DNA from 2 places in the Paenibacillus sp. FSL K6-1566 genome. Region 1 is predicted to be linked to the other one. Evidence: a T-box and tRNA genes for the amino acid it is inferred to sense, from the RefSeq annotation. Region 1 holds a T-box; the other holds one or more tRNA genes.

Region 1 (9,918 bases):
TAGCGCGCCAAGGGCTTGAAGCACATAAATGATCGTAGCGGCGAAAAATGTAAACCCAAGCGCAATTCCCACCCCGCGTGCCGTCCCCGCCAGCAAGTTGGTTCCGATCAGCCGCCATGGCCGATTCAGAAGCTGCGTATAATCCGCGATCCTCGACTTTTCAAGTTGCTGTGCGATATCCGTAAGCATCCGGTGGATGGCGTTCAAGCGCTCCTCCTCGTTCATTTCCGCATGCTCCGCTGGATCCTTCGTATCCTTGCGTTCCGCCATGACACCGCTACCTCCTTATACACTGGACAGCCTCGGCTATTGCGGGCTTAGTCGTTTCCCTTGTTCCCAAAATAGTGCATAACATGCTCGTCGTATTCGTCGCATCCCACAAAAAATACATGGATAGTATACGTCCGCTGCAACCGTATCATTCTTCAAAGATTGCCGGCAGCGAACCAAAACAAGAGGTTACTTCTGGAGGGGAAAACCGCCTTCGTTGTTCGAGCAAGTCCCTTTTAGGCTTCTGGTGCAAAAACTGCCCTCTTTAGACCAAACAAGTCCCTTTTAGGTACGTCTGGTGCGAAAACCGCCCTCTCTGGACCGAGCAAGTCCCTTTTAGGTACTTCTGGTGCGCAAACCGCCCTCTCTGACCGGAACAAGTCCCTTTTAGGTACTTCCGGTGCGGAAACCGCCCTCTCTGACCGGAACAAGTCCCTTTTAGGTACTTCTGGTGCGGAAACCGCCCTCTCTGACCGGAACAAGTCCCTTTTAGGTACTTCTGGTGCGAAAACCGCCCTCTTTGGACCGAGCAAGTCCCTTTTAGGTACTTCTGGTGCGAAAACTGCCCTCTCTGGACCGAGCAAGTCCCTTTTAGGTACTTCTGGTGCGAAAACTGCCCTCTCTGACCGGAACAAGTCCCTTTTAGGTACTTCTGGTGCGGAAACCGCCCTCTCTGACCGGTACAAGTCCCTTTTAGGTACTTCTGGTGCGGAAACCGCCCTCTCTGACCGGAGCAAGTCCCTTTTAGGTACTTCTGGTGCGGAAACCGCCCTCTCTGACCGGAACAAGTCCCTTTTAGGTACTTCTGGTACGGAAACCGCCCTCTCTGACCGGAACAAGTCCCTTTTAGGTACTTCTGGTGCGGAAACCGCCCTCTCTGACCGGAACAAGTCCCTTTTAGGTACTTCTGGTGCGGAAACCGCCCTCTCTGACAGGAACAAGTCCCTTTTAGGTACTTCTGGTTCGGAAACCGCCCTCTCTGACCGGAACAAGTCCCTTTTTGCAGCTAGAATAAAAAGTGGACACCCCTTAGTGATAAAACGATAATGAAACAAAGCAGACGAGAGGGTGTCAAAAAAAATGAGTGGCAATAGACAACATTACAACGAGACATTTAAGCGTGAAACCGTAAAGTACGTGCAAGAACAGTCGAAGACGCTGGAGCAGATCGCCGATGAGTTGAACATTAATCCAGGCACATTACGCAACTGGGTCAAAAAGTATCGAACATTCGAGCACGAGCCTGTCAATCATGGGGAAACCTTACGTCAGCAAACCCAACTTATCGAAGATCAGAAACGCGAAATTGATGATTTGAGAGAAGAAATTGCGATCCTAAAAAAGGCCATGCACATCTTCAGCAAAGAAAAGAACTAAGGTTCCAGTTTATCGAAGATCATCGCTCCGAGTTTCGATTGGAGAAGATGTGCGTTCTCTTTCACGTGTCTCGGAGCGGTTATTACAAATGGCGTACCTCTGAAGCTTCTGAACGGGAAAAACGTAAGGCAACGCTGGCTGAACGTGTGAAATGGCACTTCTATGACTCCGATGAAACCTACGGCAGTCCCCGAATACGAAACGAGCTGGTGAAGGAAGGATGGACGGTATCGGAACGTACGGTGGGCCTCATTATGCGCGAACATGGCCTTCGTTCATGCATGGCCCGTAAGTTCCGAGTGGTTACGACCGATTCCAAGCATGATCTCCCGATTGCCCCTAACGTGTTGGAACAAAATTTCAAAGCCACAAAGCCCAACGAAAAGTGGGTCGCTGACATCACGTACATCCCCTGCCGCCAAGGGAAACTCTACCTTGCGAGCATCCTGGATCTGTACACCAAACAAATCGTCGGTTGGAAGCTAAGCGATCGGATGACCACAGACCTTACCCTCGATGTCCTAAAGATGGCGTATGCTGCTAAGAAGCCTCCGAAGGGATTGATTCACCATTCCGACCGCGGTTCGCAATATGCCGCTAAAGAGTACCGTGAACAGTTGAAGCAATTTAACATGAAGCCCAGTATGAGCCGCAAAGGAAACTGCTACGACAACGCCTGTATTGAAGCGTTTCACAGTATCCTAAAGCGAGAATTCATTTACAGCAAACCTAAGTTTAAAACAAAAGAGGAAGCCGGGCAGAAGCTGTACCGGTACCTTGAATTTTTTTACAACCGAAAACGTTCTAACAGTACGATTGGGTATATGTCCCCGGTGCGTTTTGAGCAGTGCTATTACGAGTGCATAGCTTAGCTTAGAGGTGTCTACTTTCTTGACAGAAGAGCATTTAGGTACTTCTGGTGCGGAAACCGCCCTCCCTGGACCGAGCAAGTCCCTTTTAGGTACTTCTGGTGCGAACAATCGCTCACATTTGCCCAGTTCAGCCAATACAAGTTCTTTTAGGCTCCAATATAAAAAAGACCATGGAGGCCGCTTTGCCGCTCCATGGTCTTGTCGTTCTTATAAAGATTCGCGTTCAGGATTATAAGCTCTTGGCGATACTGCCCTGTCTTATTGATCCGAATTTAAGCAATCATCCCGAATTTCGTAATCATCCGGAATCTCGCAATCATCAGGACTTTCGCCTTCATACCGGATTTAAGCAATGGAAATCCCGATTGTCTTTCCACCGAGCTCAACCCGTTCCATATCGCCCGCTTTGCCGAAATGCAGCTCATTGACGAGCACATTCTCGCGCAGCACTTGTTCGAATGCCGTAATCGCCGCCTTCAGTTCCTCATCCGTATCCAGCGTCAGATTGACACGCTTCTCGATCGCGAGGTCCAGCTTCTTCCGGGTGTCTTGCACGGCCCGCACGACCTCGCGCACCCAGCCTTCCTGCTCAAGCTCAGGCGTAATGTCGGTGTTGAGGGCTACCGTCAATCCATAGCCGGACGCGGAAGCGAAGCCTTCCTTCGCTTTTTTCTCGATCAGCAGCTCTTCCGACGTAATCTGCAGCTCTTCCCCATCCGGCGAAGTGACGTTCACGCCGCCGTTCTGAACGACCGCACGCGTTTCATCGCTGCTCATGCCCTTCAGGAAGCCTTGCAGGAAGCCGACATTTTTACCGTACTTTTTGCCCGCCACCTTCAGGTTCATCTTCAAGGTAAAATCAACAAAGCCGCTGTCGCTCGTTTCCACGATGATTGACTTCACATTGATTTCGTCCCTGATGATCGCCTCATACCCGGCAAGATCAAATTGGCGATCCATCGAGATAATCAGCTCGGAGAGCGGTTGACGTGTCTTAATGCCGGTCTCGTTGCGGACATTGCGGGCAAGCTCGACGATCTGTCTTGCCGTCTCCATGTCCTGCTCGAGCGACTTGTCGATCAACGCTTCGTCCGCTTCAGGGAAGTCGGCCAAATGCACACTCTCTCCGCCGCCAAGGTTTACGAAAATATCCTCTGACAGCATCGGCGTAAACGGAGCCATCAGTTTGGCAACCGTCAGCAGCACATGGGTCAGCGTTCCGTAGGCGGCCAGCTTATCTTCACCGAGGCCGCTGCCCCAGAAGCGGTCCCGCGAACGACGGATATACCAGTTGCTCAGCTCATCGACAAACGCTTCGATCGCTTTCGCCGCATTCAAGAAGTCGTTCACCGACAGCCCTTTGTCCACGACTTGAATCAAGCTGTTCAGGCGGGACAGAATCCAGCGGTCGAGCTTGTTGTCCGAGCCCTTGAATGGATGCTCCGCCGGATTGTAGCCATCGATTCCGGCATACAACGTCAGGAAGGCATGGGTGTTCACAAGGGTATCGATGACCTTCGACTTGGCTTCCCCTACGATGCCCTTGGAGAAGCGTTTGCTGTTCCATGGCGCACTGTCGGCAAGCAGTGCCCAGCGGAACGCGTCGGTGCCGTATTCCTCGATGATTTCCCAAGGATCGATGACGTTTCCTTTGGATTTGGACATTTTTTGCCCGTTCTCGTCCAGGATATGCCCCGTAGCCATAACCGCCTTATATGGCGCCTTGCCCGTAAACAGCGTCGATACCGCGAGCAAGCTGTAGAACCAGCCCCGTGTCTGGTCAATCCCTTCGCAGATCATATCGGCAGGGAACTGCTGCGCGAATTTCTCATTATCCTCGAACGGATAATGGTACTGCGCGAACGGCATCGATCCACTGTCAAACCAGACGTCGATCACTTCGGAGGTCCGTTCCATGACGCCGCCGTCGCAATGCGGGCATTTCACCTTGACTTCATCCACGTACGGCTTATGCAGCTCCAGATCCTCGGAGACCTCGCCTACCGCTTGGGCACGAAGCTCCGCGATGCTGTGCGGCGCAAATTGTCCGTCGCATGTTCCGCACACCCACACGTTCAGCGGCGTTCCCCAATACCGGTTCCGGCTGATATTCCAATCCACCAGATCCTCAAGGAACTTGCCAAAGCGGCCTTCGCGCACATGGCCAGGATACCAGGTCACCTCGTTGTTGTTCGCGATGAGCTGATCCTTGACCGCGGTCGTTTCGATAAACCAGCTTTCCATTGCATAGTAGAGCAGCGGCGATTTGCAGCGCCAGCAGAACGGATAGCTGTGCTCGTACTTCTCTTTGCTGTACAGCAGCCCCTTCTCCGAAAGGGTCTTCACGATGTCCAGATCGCAATCCTTCACGAAGCGTCCGGCAAAATCCGTGACCTCGTCCGTATACCGTCCCTGACCGTTTACGACGCTTACGAAGCTGATGCCGTTCTCACGGCATACGCGGTAGTCGTCTTCCCCGTGGGCCGGAGCCATGTGCACGATCCCCGTACCGCTTGCATCCGTAACAAACGATGCTCCGACAACGATATTCGCCTTTTCGGCCTTCACATAGGTGAAAGGAGGTGTATAAGATTGGCCGACCAGCTCGGAGCCTTGGAGCGTAGACAGGACGGTGTACTCGCCCTTCATGACGTCTTCCACCAGGTTTTTCGCCACGATGTAGATGCCGTCCTCCTGCTGGACACGTGCATATTCCATATTCGGGTTCACCGCAAGCGCGACGTGGGATGGCAGGGTCCATGGCGTCGTCGTCCATGCAAGGATGTACTCACCGCTGTCATGCAGCTTGAACTTCGCCGTTGCACTCAAATCCTTCACATCTTCATAGCCCTGGGCCACTTCGTGGGAGCTCAGCGTCGTCTGGCAGCAAGGGCAGTACGGGCTCACGCGGTGGCCGCGGTACAGCAGCCCCTTGTCATGAATCGTCGCCAAAATATTCCATACGCTCTCGATATAGTTGTTCTCCAGCGTAATGTAAGGGTGGTCCAGATCGGTCCAGTAGGCAATCGCTTCAGTCAGCTCGCGCCACTTATGCTCATATTCGAACACGCTGGCTTTACATTTCTTGATGAACGCCTCTACGCCGTAATTCTCGATCTCCTGCTTGCCGGAAATGCCAAGCTGCTTCTCAACGCCCAATTCAACCGGAAGCCCGTGCGTATCCCAGCCCGCTTTGCGGACAACATGGAAGCCCTTCATCGTTTGGTATCGGCCTACGAAATCCTTGATTACCCGGCCTAACACATGGCCGATATGCGGTGCACCGTTAGCTGTCGGCGGCCCTTCATAGAAAACATAGTTCGGCTTGCCCGCCCGGCGCTCGATCGACTTCTTGAACGTGTTCTCCTTATTCCATTTGTCGAGGATGCGAAGCTCTCTGGCCCGCGCCTTCTCTTTCACGTCTACTCTGTTCATTGCAGATCTTCCTTTCACTAATGTGAGTAAAGTTCCTCAAGGGAATAAAAAAAGGCCCTCATCCCGAAAGGGACGAGAACCTGTTCTCGCGCTACCACCCTAATTCCGCCCGCAAACCCAGCCGTGAACGACTGTCCCGGGCGACACCTCAATGTCCATGCCTATAACTACCGGCACGGTCCGATATAACGTTCGGCGGACGGCTCAGCTTACGCACGTTACGATCACGCTTCAGCTTCGCTTCTCCGGGATGATCTTCAGCCCAGGACTGACCGCCGACTCTCAGCAAATGCCGGCTCTCTGAAGGACAATTCCTCTGCCTACTGTTCCCATCAACAAATTTTCATCATAATCAAGAATATGATATTAGTTATAGACGACTTCAGGGGAAAAGTCAAGGCCGCCCCGCCTAGTACACCTCTTTAGGCTCCAGGCTCGGTTCGCGGCTTTCTAAGGTCTCCCATCCGTCCTGCTTCAGCAGCTCCAGCTGAGCCTCCACAAGAGAACGGAACCGGGTGCGGTAGATCGACGCCTGCTTCTTGAGCTCTTCTACTTCCAACGCAATTTTACGGGATTTTCCGAGCGCCTCGTTAATGATCCGGTCCGCGTTCTTCTCCGCTTCCTTCACGATAAGCTGCGCTTCCTTCTTCGCATTATTCTTTACCTCATCGGCAGCCTCTTGGGCTACGATGATTGTCTTGGACAAGGTTTCTTCGATGTTGGCGAAATGATCCAGCTTCTCCTGCATCGCCATCAGCTGATTTCCGAGCTCTTTATTCTCCCGAATGACGCTCTCGTAATCTTTAATGACCTGGTCCAAAAACTCGTTGACCTCGTCCTCATCATAACCGCGAATTCGACGGGCAAATTCTTTGTTATGTATATCAAGCGGTGTCAATGGCATGGTGTGCACCTCCTAAATATATGGGCCTCACAAGACGGTTTATCCGCTGTATAAGCCAGACCACCCGTCCATGAGGACAATAGCGGTCATTCTGATTTATCGGCAATTCATTCCGCATTTTGAATGTACGTCCTAAATGATTTCGACAAAAAAACGGCAATTCCTTCAAAGGTCAGACATATTTACCAACCTTGACACGGTACCGCCCTTTCTTCGTCAGGCCGCCGATCTCCAGTACGGCAAATCTGCCCATTCCCTGTATGGAGACGACATCGCCTTCTTTTAAATTGGTTGACGGATCCTCTTCTACCTTCCAGTTCACCCGGCACCGTCCGGCTTTGATCGGAACGACGATCTTCGTCCGGCTGATCCGGTGTGCATCGCTGGCAATGCCGTCGAGTCTAAGCGAGGATACCGTAATGTCCATCGTTTCAAGCTTCGTCTCGGCTGCCTGCAGCTTGTCCATCGGCAGAAGCTCAGTCATCACATGCACCCTGTGCACCTGGCTCAGGTTCAAGTTCAGGAAAGAGCCGATCTCCTCCGATACGACGGCATGGCATCCGCTTTCGATGACATGAATATCTCCAATTTTCGAACGCTTGATGCCGAGGCCGAGAATCGAGCCCATATAATCCCCGTGCTCGAGCTCCAGGAGCTTCTGATCTCCCGACGTGATGCTGAGCACCTTGATTTTGAAGTCTTCGCCGTCCAGCTCGCGGTAATCGGGCGCAATGATTGCGCGTACCCGCTCGGCATCCGCATAGCCGCCCTCAAAAGCGGCATGGACGTCAGGGTGCCGGTTCACAAGCGTCTCCAGAATGAAGCGTTGGCGAGGGTCGAGAAAGTCCGTCAGCTTCACCTCGTGATACTGTCCTGCGTTGGCGACCCATTCCCAGGCCCGGTCGACGAACTCGCGCTCGTCTTGGTGAAAATGCTCATAGATGCCCGGTTTCATCGTTCGTCACCTGCTAAGAAAGAATTCCAGAATAGCATAAACTCCCCGCTCGGCTAGCTGCAGGACGAATAATGCAATGATCGGGGAGATGTCGATCATGCCCATGATCGGCGGAATAAACCGGCGAAACGGGGACAGATACGGCTCCACGAGCTTGCCCAGGAGCTCCCCGACAAAGCTCTCCCTCACATTCGGAAGCCATGACATTAACACATAGATCAAAATCATATAAAAATAGATTTGGAACAGCGTACGTACAATTTGGAAAATTTCCACTGACAAAGTCTAGGTCACCTCATTCTCGTATAGTCATGCTCGTCTGCCAATATCTCCGAGATGGAGCCCTGGATTTCAACCGTATCCGGGGTGCACAGAAAAATATTGCCGCCTACCTTCGATATGCCTCCGCCCAGCGCGTACACCGTCCCGCTAAGAAAATCAATGATGCGCAGCGCTTGATCGTTGCGGACGCGCTGCAGGTTCACGACGACGGTCCGGAAGGATCGGAGATGGTCTGCAATCTCCTGTGCTTCATCATATGAACGAGGCTCGACTAATACTACCTTAACATTCTTCTGGGAATGGATGCTGACGATATTGCCGCCCTTTTGGCTTTTGCGCTGCTCGAACGGCGTCGGCTCCACCGGCTCGTCCTGTGCGGCAAGCACTTCACGCTCCACAACCTCTTCCTCATCCTGCAATCCCAAGAAATTCATAAACCGGTTCATCACGCCCATCCCTCACTCCTCCTCTTTCCCTACTAAAATCGAGCCGAGACGCACCCAGGTCGCCCCTTCCTCAACAGCCACTTCAAAATCGTTTGACATGCCCATAGACAATTCCGTCAACGGCTCCTTCGTCAGCGCCTGCCGATTCAGCTCATCTCTTAGTTGTCTTAAGCCGCGGAATACGGGACGCGTATGCTCCGCCAATGATTCATAGGGAGCCATTGTCATCAATCCGATGACCTTTACATGGGACAAATCCGCGATCCCCTTCAAGAAATCTGCCGCTTGCTCGGGAGGAAGGCCGTATTTCGATTCCTCGCCCGAGATATTCACCTGCATGAACGCAGATACCTGAAGATCCAGGGCTGCAGCCCTCTTGTTAAGCTCCTTCGCCAGCGATAAGCGGTCCAGTGAATGAATATATTGAAATTTATCGATCACGTCTTTGACCTTGTTCGTCTGGAGATGGCCGATAAAATGCCATGTACCGCGGTCTCCAAGGGCCTGCCATTTGTGCTGGGCATCCTGCCAGCGGTTCTCGCCGATATGCCGGAGCCCCTGATCCAGTACCGAAGCTGTCGTATCCAAGGAGACATACTTCGTTACGGCGATGACATTGACCTCACTCCGGTCCCGGCCGCTGCGCGCGCATGCCTCCGTGATTCGCTGTTCTACCTGATCGATACGTTCCTTCAAACTCAAGGGACGACTCACCTCTTTCTCATCCCGATCCAGCTTGCCATACGACCTGTCGTTCCCCCGTCCTTGCGATACGAGAAGAACAAGTCGTTATTACAGCTTGTACACCATGTTGTACATTCGATATGTTCCGCCAATATTCCTGCCTTAATCATAATGCGTCTGTTTATTTCTTTCAAGTTCAGCATGTATTTCCCGTTTCCCTTGTCGATATACATGGCAGATTGCGGGTTCTCCTCGGAATCCTGCGGCGACAGGAGCAGCTGTCTTACGCGCTCCATGACGCGATCATCGACCTCATAACAGCAGGCTCCAATCGAGGGGCCGATCGCAGCCCGAATCTGGCTCGGATCGCTGCCATATTCGCTTGTCATCGCGCTGACCATGTTCCCGGCAATGCCGGCGACCGTACCCTTCCAACCGGCATGGGCAAGACCGACCGCCTCCGTTGCCGGGTCCCAGAAATACAGCGGTACGCAATCCGCGTAAAAGGATGTCAATAGAATGCCCGGCACGTTCGTGACCAGTCCATCCGTATCCTGAAAGGCGGAATCACGGTCGAGGCTGCCTCTTCCCCGATCCCCTGCCCGCACAATCGCGACATCCCCGCTGTGGACCTGCTCGCCGCACGTCCAGTCTTCCAGGGAGAAGCCAAGCGCTCCGGCTATCCGCCTCCGG
Region 2 (9,918 bases), 2.0 Mb from region 1:
CCGAGCTGCCTGATGTTGTGATCGGTTCCTACACGCATGTTCCGCCCGCCGGTCAGGCGCGGCCTAAGAAAAAGCCTTTAATGAGCTAATTAATGTAGCTGTCGGTAGAGATTTGTCCATCTTGTTCGTAGATGAAGGATGGTAAGCCATTCGTAAACGCTGCTTAAAAACGATGCTTGAGCAAGCATGTTTGCGAGGATCTCCTAAAATCAGGTCCTGGATCCAGTTTTGGGCTCGGCTGAGTATTTGTGTGCGGGCTATTGCGCAATGAAAAATGCCGTGATATACTGATTTTATGTGTCCATATAACTCTGGGTCCGCATGAGGCTCAGGGCGGAAAGAGGTGAAAGGTATAATGAAACAAGAGATTCAACCGAAATATCACGTTACTACAGTAACCTGCGCATGCGGTAACACGTTCGAAACAGGTTCTGTAAAGCCGGATCTTCGTGTCGAGATTTGCTCTAACTGTCACCCGTTCTTCACAGGTAAGCAGAAATTCCTGGATGCTGGCGGTCGTGTTGATAGATTCAAAAAGAAATACGGTATCTAATAACAAGCCCTTCGCCTTTACTGGCCGAAGGGTTTTTGTTTTATTATGGCAGGGCGGGGGTTAACAACTTCTTCCGTCGGTTGCATTTTTGGTGCCCATGCGCTATACTAAAGTTCGCCGTGCTAGATGGGGAGGTAGCGGTGCCCTGTAACTCGCAATCCGCTGTAGCGAGGTTGAATTCCTGTTAGAGGTATTGTCGATGTGAGGCTGGTCCCTGCGCACAATGTTGACGGTTGGGTCCTCCGCAATGAGCACTTGTGAACCTGGTCAGGTCCGGAAGGAAGCAGCCATAAGCAAGCCCGCTCTTGTGCCGGAGGAGTGCCTAGCCCGAGTTGCTGTTCAGGATTGCCGCTCGGATCGCAATTATCAATAACAGGTGCACGGTATTACATAGCATCTACTCTAACACCCTTGCCTAAGGCAAGGGTGTTTTTGGTTAGTGGATGAATAGACGATGAAGCTCTGTAAGGATATCCAGTGGAAGAAATGGTATTTTTCCAGGTACGGCGTGCAATTCTAGAACATGTTCTGTGCGTCGATCCATGTCGATTAATTTGGATAAAGATTTCCAATTAAACGTTTTGCTAAGGCAGGGGAAAGTAGTATAGAATGTAGTATAATAATATCCGTCAGCTGATGGCTGTTGATGCGTTGGTCTGATGAATCGAAGTAGCAAACAACGATGCGCGTATGTTTTCGATACGGGTTAGTCCGGATGATGGATCCGTCCGTTCGAAAAACAACGTGAAGTGGAAGTTGAAAGAGGGTAAAGCACAGTGGAACATATCGCGCTATATCGTGCATGGCGGCCGCAGTCGTTCAGCGACATGGTGGGCCAGCAGCATATCATCCAAACCCTGCAGAATGCTATTCGCGAGCAGCGGGTGTCCCATGCCTACCTGTTCAGCGGTCCGCGGGGCACAGGTAAGACCAGTGCCGCTAAAATTTTGGCCAAAGCCGTGAACTGTGAGCATGGTCCGGCTGAGGAACCCTGCAATACATGTGAAGCCTGCCGGCGAATAACCGCAGGAGCTGTCATGGATGTCCAAGAGATCGACGCGGCTTCCAACCGCGGCGTTGAAGAAATCCGGGATTTGCGGGAGAAGGTCAAATATGCACCAACTGAGGTGCGGCGCAAGGTTTATATTATCGACGAAGTACACATGCTGACAACAGAAGCGTTCAATGCGCTCTTGAAGACGCTCGAGGAGCCGCCGGCACATGTGATGTTTATACTGGCCACCACGGAGCCGCATCGGCTTCCTGCCACCATTATTTCGCGTTGTCAGCGGTTTGATTTCCGGAGAGTTTCGCTTGATGAGCAGACGGGTCGGCTGGAGCGGATCTGTACGGAAGAAGGGATTACGGCTGAGCCCGAGGCGCTCTCGTATATTGCCAGACTTTCCGACGGCGGGATGCGCGATGCGCTGAGCATCCTGGACCAGATCGCTTCCTTTACCGGCGGCACGGTATCCTATCAGCAGGTGCTGGACATGACGGGTGGCATCGCCTCCGAACAGTTCGGCCGATTGGCCGCAGCCCTGAAGCAGGGCGATGCGGGACTCGTGCTGCAGATCGTGGAGCAGTTCATGCAGGAAGGGAAGAGCGCTGACAAGTGCATGGAGAACCTTCTGTACTATTTCCGCGACCTGCTGATGATCAAGATGGTTCCGGATGCCGACAAGCTGACGGATCGTGTGCTGAATCCGGCGGAGTTTCAAGAGATGGCAGGCGCCTTTAGCCGTGAAGAGCTGTTTCAGATGATCGATACGCTGAACCGCTATCAGGGGGAGATGAAGTACGCTTCGCAGCCGCAGACGCTGTTTGAAGTCGCTCTGTTGAAGTTATCGGGCATCGCTCAATCGGCAGGAGCTTCGGCTCAGAGCTCCGCGCAAGCCGGCAGTGCTGCTGACGCGGGCGAGGTGGCCAAGCTGAAGCAGCAGGTTGCCGCGCTGGAGAAGAAGCTGGAGCGTGTCATGCAGAACGGAGTGCCTGCTGGTGCCGGACGTGAAGCTGCCAAGCCGGCAAGAACGCCAGCGCCGAAGGTAGCGTCCACCGCCAAAATACCGCAGCATATGGATCAGTATGTCGCTTCCCGAAGCAGTGAGGCCTTTACTGCCGTGCAGCGGCAGTGGCCGCAGATTTTGCAGAATGTTAAGGAAACGAAGGTTACGGTCCATGCTTGGCTGATGGATGGGGAGCCGGTCTCCGTATGGGAAGACAATGTGCTTGTCGGGTTTAAAAACAACATCCACCGCGAAACGACCGAGAAGCCGGCCAACAAGCAGGTGATCGAGAGTGTGCTGGAGTCTTGCCTCGGCAAGCCGTACAGGCTCGTTACGATGATGCTCCGGGACTGGAGTGAAGCGGTGGAGGGCGTAGGAAAGCCCCAGGCCGAAGAGCTGAAGCTGGAGCATGAAGAGGCCGGAGAGAACGGAGAAAAACCTTGGATTGATGAGGCGATCCAGCTTTTTGGTGAAGACCTCGTTGTCATAAAAGACTAGTACGCTTAATCGCGTGCACCCTATATGAAGGAGAGATGACTCATGAATAATATGAACCAAATGATGAAGCAGGTTAAGAAAATGCAGGAGCAAATGCTGAAGGCACAGGAAGAACTCGCCACGAAAAAGGTGGAAGGCACTTCCGGCGGCGGCGTTGTTACGGTAGAGGCTAACGGACATAAGCAAATTCTGTCCATTAACATCAAGCCGGAGGCCGTTGATCCTGATGATGTGGAAATGCTTCAGGACTTGGTATTGACCGCGGTGAACGATGCGCTTGCGAAAGCGGAAGAGCTGGCTAATGCAGACATGGGCAAATTCACAGGCGGCATGAAAATCCCGGGCTTGTTCTAATCTAACCTAGAAGGAGTAGTTACATTTGTACTATCCCGAACCGATCGCGAAGCTCATCGACGCCTTTACGCGACTGCCGGGTGTGGGGCCGAAGACGGCTGCCCGCCTGGCTTTTCACGTTTTGAATATGAAGGAAGACGATGTCATTGATTTTGCCAAAGCGCTGGTGAGCGTCAAGCGGAATTTGCATTACTGCTCGGTATGCTGCAACATTACGGATACGGATCCGTGCCGGGTATGCCAGGACAAGACGAGGGACGCATCCGTGATTTGCGTCGTGCAGGATGCGAAGGATCTAGTGGCTATGGAGCGCACGAAGGAGTTTGACGGTTACTATCATGTGCTGCATGGAGCGATATCGCCAATGGAGGGGATCGGGCCGGATGAAATCCGCTTGAAAGAACTTCTCACCCGGCTTAGCGATGAAAGGGTGAAGGAGCTGATTCTGGCAACGAACCCGAATATCGAGGGGGAAGCCACGGCGATGTATATATCGCGACTGGTTCGTCCTTTTGATATTAAAGTAACCCGGATCGCGCATGGGCTGCCTGTCGGCGGTGACTTGGAGTATGCGGATGAAGTGACGCTATCCAAGGCACTTGAGGGACGGCGCGAGTTGAATTGACCTCATACATTATTATTATGGCTGTCAGCCTGCAGGTTCATCCAAAATGTCATGGTGCCATTTAGCCTTAAATAGGCGGAAGCTGCAGAGCGTTAGTTACACATGCCAAATTAACGGGAGGGGTCCCTAAGGGGTCTCTCCCGTTGGATTGTTGCGATTTTAATACAGGCGGGTATCCGGTTTAAACCGGATGCTCGCTTTTTTTATGTAATTAGGCTGGTTACCGAAGATGGCTTGTTCAAGTGCTCGCAGGTTTATGTTCTAAGTTTGTCCTCCCCTTTATATGAATGTTACAGACGGTCTGATCAAGCTGTGACCAATAACGAAGGGGTGAGCCAGATGAGAGTATGGTGGAGACCAGCGAAGAAAGATGAACAGGAAGTATATATAACGGCTGAGGAGCAGGAGCGGATGTGGCATGTGTTTATGGACGTCCGCAAGTCCCAGATGGAATGGGAGCGGGCACATATGATGTTCCAGGAGGCGACAGGACAGGATCAGATTGATTACGCCATCTATATGCTGGAAGCGGCAGAACGGAAGTATCAGATGAATTTAAAACAGGCCAAGCAGTTGAATATTAACTCTGTATTTATGCAGAAGCTTGAACAGCAGCGGGGGAACGGGTAAATGTAGGCGCAACCCGAGGATCAATTAAGAGGAAAGGAGTTGGACTTAGATGAAGCTGATCGTTCTAGCTGTGCTGTGCATATCATTACTGCTGCTCGTTTATATCATCTTTCGGAGGAAGCTCGGTTTTGGTTGGATGACGGTATTCGGTGCGCATCTGGCCTTGTCTGCACTAGGGATCTACGTCGTGAATTTCTCAGGGATCTTTACGGAAGTCTATATACCGCTGAATCCGATGACCATTGGTACGGTTATGATATTGGGGCTGCCGGGAGTTGCTCTGCTGATCGGATTAAAATTAACGATATTTGGGTAGTTGACGCGACGCTCGAATCTATGATACATTAATGTTCGCCCGTTTGATTCGGGTTGCTAGCAGGGTGGATGGCAAGACAAAGATTGGTTATGAAATAATTCAAAAAAAGTCTTGACCAATAGCAAGCTAGTATGATATATTATAAAAGTCGCCGCTGAGATGCGGATGACCATAAGAAGCACTGATTGATCTTTGAAAACTGAACAACGAGTGAGTGAGGATTTTACTTGTAAAATCCATTGCGGCATTATTGGACAGGCTTCGGTTTGTCGGATGGTGAAGCATAAATGAGGATTGAACAAATTCTCGTCAGTTTTTCTAAATGAGCTTAATCGCTCTTTCAATCGATCATCCTCGGATGATCCTTATTGGAGAGTTTGATCCTGGCTCAGGACGAACGCTGGCGGCGTGCCTAATACATGCAAGTCGAGCGGAGTTGATGGGGTGCTTGCACTCCTGATGCTTAGCGGCGGACGGGTGAGTAACACGTAGGCAACCTGCCCTCAAGACTGGGATAACTACCGGAAACGGTAGCTAATACCGGATAATTAAATTCGCTGCATGGCGGATTTATGAAAGGCGGAGCAATCTGTCACTTGAGGATGGGCCTGCGGCGCATTAGCTAGTTGGTGAGGTAACGGCTCACCAAGGCGACGATGCGTAGCCGACCTGAGAGGGTGAACGGCCACACTGGGACTGAGACACGGCCCAGACTCCTACGGGAGGCAGCAGTAGGGAATCTTCCGCAATGGGCGAAAGCCTGACGGAGCAACGCCGCGTGAGTGATGAAGGTTTTCGGATCGTAAAGCTCTGTTGCCAGGGAAGAACGTCTCATAGAGTAACTGCTATGAGAGTGACGGTACCTGAGAAGAAAGCCCCGGCTAACTACGTGCCAGCAGCCGCGGTAATACGTAGGGGGCAAGCGTTGTCCGGAATTATTGGGCGTAAAGCGCGCGCAGGCGGTTCTTTAAGTCTGGTGTTTAAACCCGAGGCTCAACTTCGGGACGCACTGGAAACTGGGGAACTTGAGTGCAGAAGAGGAGAGTGGAATTCCACGTGTAGCGGTGAAATGCGTAGATATGTGGAGGAACACCAGTGGCGAAGGCGACTCTCTGGGCTGTAACTGACGCTGAGGCGCGAAAGCGTGGGGAGCGAACAGGATTAGATACCCTGGTAGTCCACGCCGTAAACGATGAATGCTAGGTGTTAGGGGTTTCGATACCCTTGGTGCCGAAGTTAACACATTAAGCATTCCGCCTGGGGAGTACGGTCGCAAGACTGAAACTCAAAGGAATTGACGGGGACCCGCACAAGCAGTGGAGTATGTGGTTTAATTCGAAGCAACGCGAAGAACCTTACCAAGTCTTGACATCCCTCTGAATCCTCTAGAGATAGAGGCGGCCTTCGGGACAGAGGAGACAGGTGGTGCATGGTTGTCGTCAGCTCGTGTCGTGAGATGTTGGGTTAAGTCCCGCAACGAGCGCAACCCTTGATCTTAGTTGCCAGCACTTTGGGTGGGCACTCTAAGGTGACTGCCGGTGACAAACCGGAGGAAGGTGGGGATGACGTCAAATCATCATGCCCCTTATGACTTGGGCTACACACGTACTACAATGGCTGGTACAACGGGAAGCGAAGCCGCGAGGCGGAGCCAATCCTAAAAAGCCAGTCTCAGTTCGGATTGCAGGCTGCAACTCGCCTGCATGAAGTCGGAATTGCTAGTAATCGCGGATCAGCATGCCGCGGTGAATACGTTCCCGGGTCTTGTACACACCGCCCGTCACACCACGAGAGTTTACAACACCCGAAGTCGGTGGGGTAACCCTTACGGGAGCCAGCCGCCGAAGGTGGGGTAGATGATTGGGGTGAAGTCGTAACAAGGTAGCCGTATCGGAAGGTGCGGCTGGATCACCTCCTTTCTATGGAGTACCTCGCTTCCGTAGCGAAGCGGTACAAATACGGTCAGCGTAAGCTGCCGGAATAGACTTTACGAAGTAAAGTCAACCAACTCACTCGTTGGTCAGTTTTGAGAGGTCAATCCTTTCATACATACGTTTGGTGATGATGGCGGAAGGGTTCCACGCGTTCCCATACCGAACACGACCGTTAAGCCTTCCAGCGCCGATGGTACTTGGACCGAAGGGTCCCGGGAGAGTAGGACGTTGCCAAGCGTATGATATGGGCCCTTAGCTCAGCTGGTTAGAGCGCACCCCTGATAAGGGTGAGGTCGGTGGTTCGAGTCCACTAGGGCCCACCATAACAACTTTATATACTTCCTAATATGGGGCTATAGCTCAGCTGGGAGAGCGCCTGCCTTGCACGCAGGAGGTCAGGGGTTCGATCCCCCTTGGCTCCACCATATTTATTCTTAACGCTTCCATAAATTGCAGGTTGTACTGTGATGGAGGTTGTGGTAAGATAATCTTCCGGTCGTTAAATGACCGAATGAATTTGATCCTTGAAAACTAGATAACGAAACGAATTTGCGTTTTAGAAATATCCTTTTAGCTGAACTTGTGTCAAAACAAGTTTCAATAAAAGTAGCATGAGGTTAAGCTACTAAGAGCACACGGAGGATGCCTAGGCGCTAGGAGCCGATGAAGGACGTGGCGAACAACGATACTGCCTCGGGGAGCTGTAAGCAAGCTTCGATCCGGGGATGTCCGAATGGGGAAACCCGGCTGGTGTAATAGCCAGTCACTTCTGCCTGAATACATAGGGCAGCTAGAGGCATACCCAGGGAACTGAAACATCTAAGTACCTGGAGGAAGAGAAAACAAGAGTGATTCCGTCAGTAGCGGCGAGCGAACGCGGAACAGCCTAAACCAGAGAGCTTGCTCTCTGGGGTTGTGGGACGTCTCACATGGAGTTACAAAGGTTTAGATTAGACGAACAGGTCTGGAAAGGCCGGCCATAGAAGGTAAAAGCCCTGTAATCGAAAATGTGAACCCTCCGAGACGGATCCCGAGTAGTGCGGGGCACGTGAAACCCCGTATGAATCCAGCAGGACCATCTGCTAAGGCTAAATACTCCCTAGCGACCGATAGTGAAGCAGTACCGTGAGGGAAAGGTGAAAAGCACCCCGGAAGGGGAGTGAAATAGAACCTGAAACCGTGTGCTTACAAGAAGTCAGAGCCCGATCGATGGGTGATGGCGTGCCTTTTGTAGAATGAACCGGCGAGTTACGTTCCCATGCAAGGTTAAGGCGAGAAGCCGTAGCCGCAGCGAAAGCGAGTCTGAATAGGGCGCTTTAGTATGTGGACGTAGACCCGAAACCGTGTGATCTACCCCTGTCCAGGGTGAAGGTGCGGTAACACGCACTGGAGGCCCGAACCCACGTACGTTGAAAAGTGCGGGGATGAGGTGGGGGTAGCGGAGAAATTCCAATCGAACTCGGAGATAGCTGGTTCTCCCCGAAATAGCTTTAGGGCTAGCCTCGGAAATTAGAGTCGTGGAGGTAGAGCACTGATTGGGTGCGGGGCCCGCAAGGGTTACCAAGCTCAGTCAAACTCCGAATGCCATAGACTTATATCCGGGAGTCAGACAGTGAGTGCTAAGATCCATTGTCAAAAGGGAAACAGCCCAGACCATCAGCTAAGGTCCCCAAGTGTGTGTTAAGTGGGAAAGGATGTGGAGTTGCACAGACAACCAGGATGTTGGCTTAGAAGCAGCCACCATTTAAAGAGTGCGTAATAGCTCACTGGTCGAGTGACTCTGCGCCGAAAATGTAACGGGGCTAAACACACCACCGAAGCTATGGCTTGAATCGACTTCACTGCTTCTTTGAGGTAGTGAGCCTGAGTTGAACATTTTTGTCAGACTTGAGATGAAATCAAGGATGACCAAATGCTCTCAGGGGTTAAACACACTTCGAAGGCGGAGTGAAGTCGATTCAGGGGTAGGGGAGCGTTGTATGTAGGTTGAAGGTGTACCGTAAGGAGCGCTGGACAGCATACAAGTGAGAATGCCGGTATGAGTAACGAAAAGATCAGTGAGAATCTGATCCGCCGAAAGCCCAAGGTTTCCTGAGGAAGGCTCGTCCGCTCAGGGTAAGTCGGGACCTAAGGCGAGGCCGAAAGGCGTAGTCGAAGGACAACAGGTTGAAATTCCTGTACCACCGTAAACCGTTATGAACGATGGGGTGACGCAGGAGGGTAGTGACGCGGACTGATGGATGTCCGTCCAAGCAGTGAGGCTGATGTGTAGGCAAATCCGCACATCGTTAAGGCTGGGCTGTGATGGGGAGTGAAAATTACAGTAGCGAAGGTCATGATCTCACACTGCCAAGAAAAGCCTCTAGTCAGGTGAAGGTGCCCGTACCGCAAACCGACACAGGTAGGCGAGAAGAGAATTCTAAGGCGCGCGGAAGAACTCTCGTTAAGGAACTCGGCAAAATGACCCCGTAACTTCGGGAGAAGGGGTGCCTCGGTAGGGTGAATAGCCCGAGGGGGCCGCAGTGAAAAGGCCCAAGCGACTGTTTAGCAAAAACACAGGTCTGTGCGAAGCCGCAAGGCGAAGTATACGGGCTGACGCCTGCCCGGTGCTGGAAGGTTAAGGGGAGCGGTTAGGGATTAGTCCCGAAGCTGTGAACCGAAGCCCCAGTAAACGGCGGCCGTAACTATAACGGTCCTAAGGTAGCGAAATTCCTTGTCAGGTAAATTCTGACCCGCACGAATGGCGTAACGACTTGGGCGCTGTCTCAACGAGAGATCCGGTGAAATTTTAATACCTGTGAAGATGCAGGTTACCCGCGACAAGACGGAAAGACCCCATGGAGCTTTACTGCAGCTTGATATTGGATTTGGGTACGATCTGTACAGGATAGGTGGGAGCCTAAGAAGCATGAGCGCCAGCTTGTGTGGAGGCGACGTTGGGATACCACCCTGATCGTATCTAGGTTCTAACCTGGTACCGTGATCCGGTACGGGGACAGTGT

Evidence for each region. A T-box is a leader RNA that pairs with one kind of tRNA and senses whether it is charged. The one in region 1 lies ahead of ileS (isoleucine--tRNA ligase), so its partner is inferred to be a tRNA-Ile.
Region 2: it has a tRNA-Ile gene. The T-box ahead of ileS (isoleucine--tRNA ligase) is inferred to sense a tRNA for this amino acid. The anticodon was not compared.

Annotation. Positions count from the first base shown of each region.
Region 1 is NZ_JBBOSR010000001.1:2,147,378-2,157,295, reverse strand. Features, by position in the region: gene NST08_RS09190 (DUF5665 domain-containing protein) at 1-270, opposite strand, end outside; gene NST08_RS09185 (transposase) at 1,351-1,647, shown strand; gene NST08_RS09180 (IS3 family transposase) at 1,659-2,519, shown strand; gene ileS (isoleucine--tRNA ligase) at 2,865-5,954, opposite strand; T-box leader at 6,020-6,299, opposite strand; gene NST08_RS09170 (DivIVA domain-containing protein) at 6,364-6,858, opposite strand; gene NST08_RS09165 (YlmH family RNA-binding protein) at 7,031-7,813, opposite strand; gene NST08_RS09160 (YggT family protein) at 7,820-8,095, opposite strand; gene NST08_RS09155 (cell division protein SepF) at 8,104-8,550, opposite strand; gene NST08_RS09150 (YggS family pyridoxal phosphate-dependent enzyme) at 8,554-9,243, opposite strand; gene pgeF (peptidoglycan editing factor PgeF) at 9,252-9,918, opposite strand, start outside.
Region 2 is NZ_JBBOSR010000001.1:159,789-169,706, forward strand. Features, by position in the region: gene NST08_RS00700 (radical SAM protein) at 1-89, shown strand, start outside; gene rpmE (50S ribosomal protein L31) at 356-553, shown strand; RNA gene ffs (signal recognition particle sRNA large type) at 671-937, shown strand; gene dnaX (DNA polymerase III subunit gamma/tau) at 1,330-3,057, shown strand; gene NST08_RS00720 (YbaB/EbfC family nucleoid-associated protein) at 3,100-3,411, shown strand; gene recR (recombination mediator RecR) at 3,437-4,036, shown strand; gene NST08_RS00730 (DUF2508 family protein) at 4,376-4,666, shown strand; gene NST08_RS00735 (pro-sigmaK processing inhibitor BofA family protein) at 4,716-4,982, shown strand; rRNA gene NST08_RS00740 (16S ribosomal RNA) at 5,348-6,901, shown strand; rRNA gene rrf (5S ribosomal RNA) at 7,037-7,153, shown strand; tRNA gene NST08_RS00750 (tRNA-Ile) at 7,163-7,239, shown strand; tRNA gene NST08_RS00755 (tRNA-Ala) at 7,266-7,341, shown strand; rRNA gene NST08_RS00760 (23S ribosomal RNA) at 7,532-9,918, shown strand, end outside.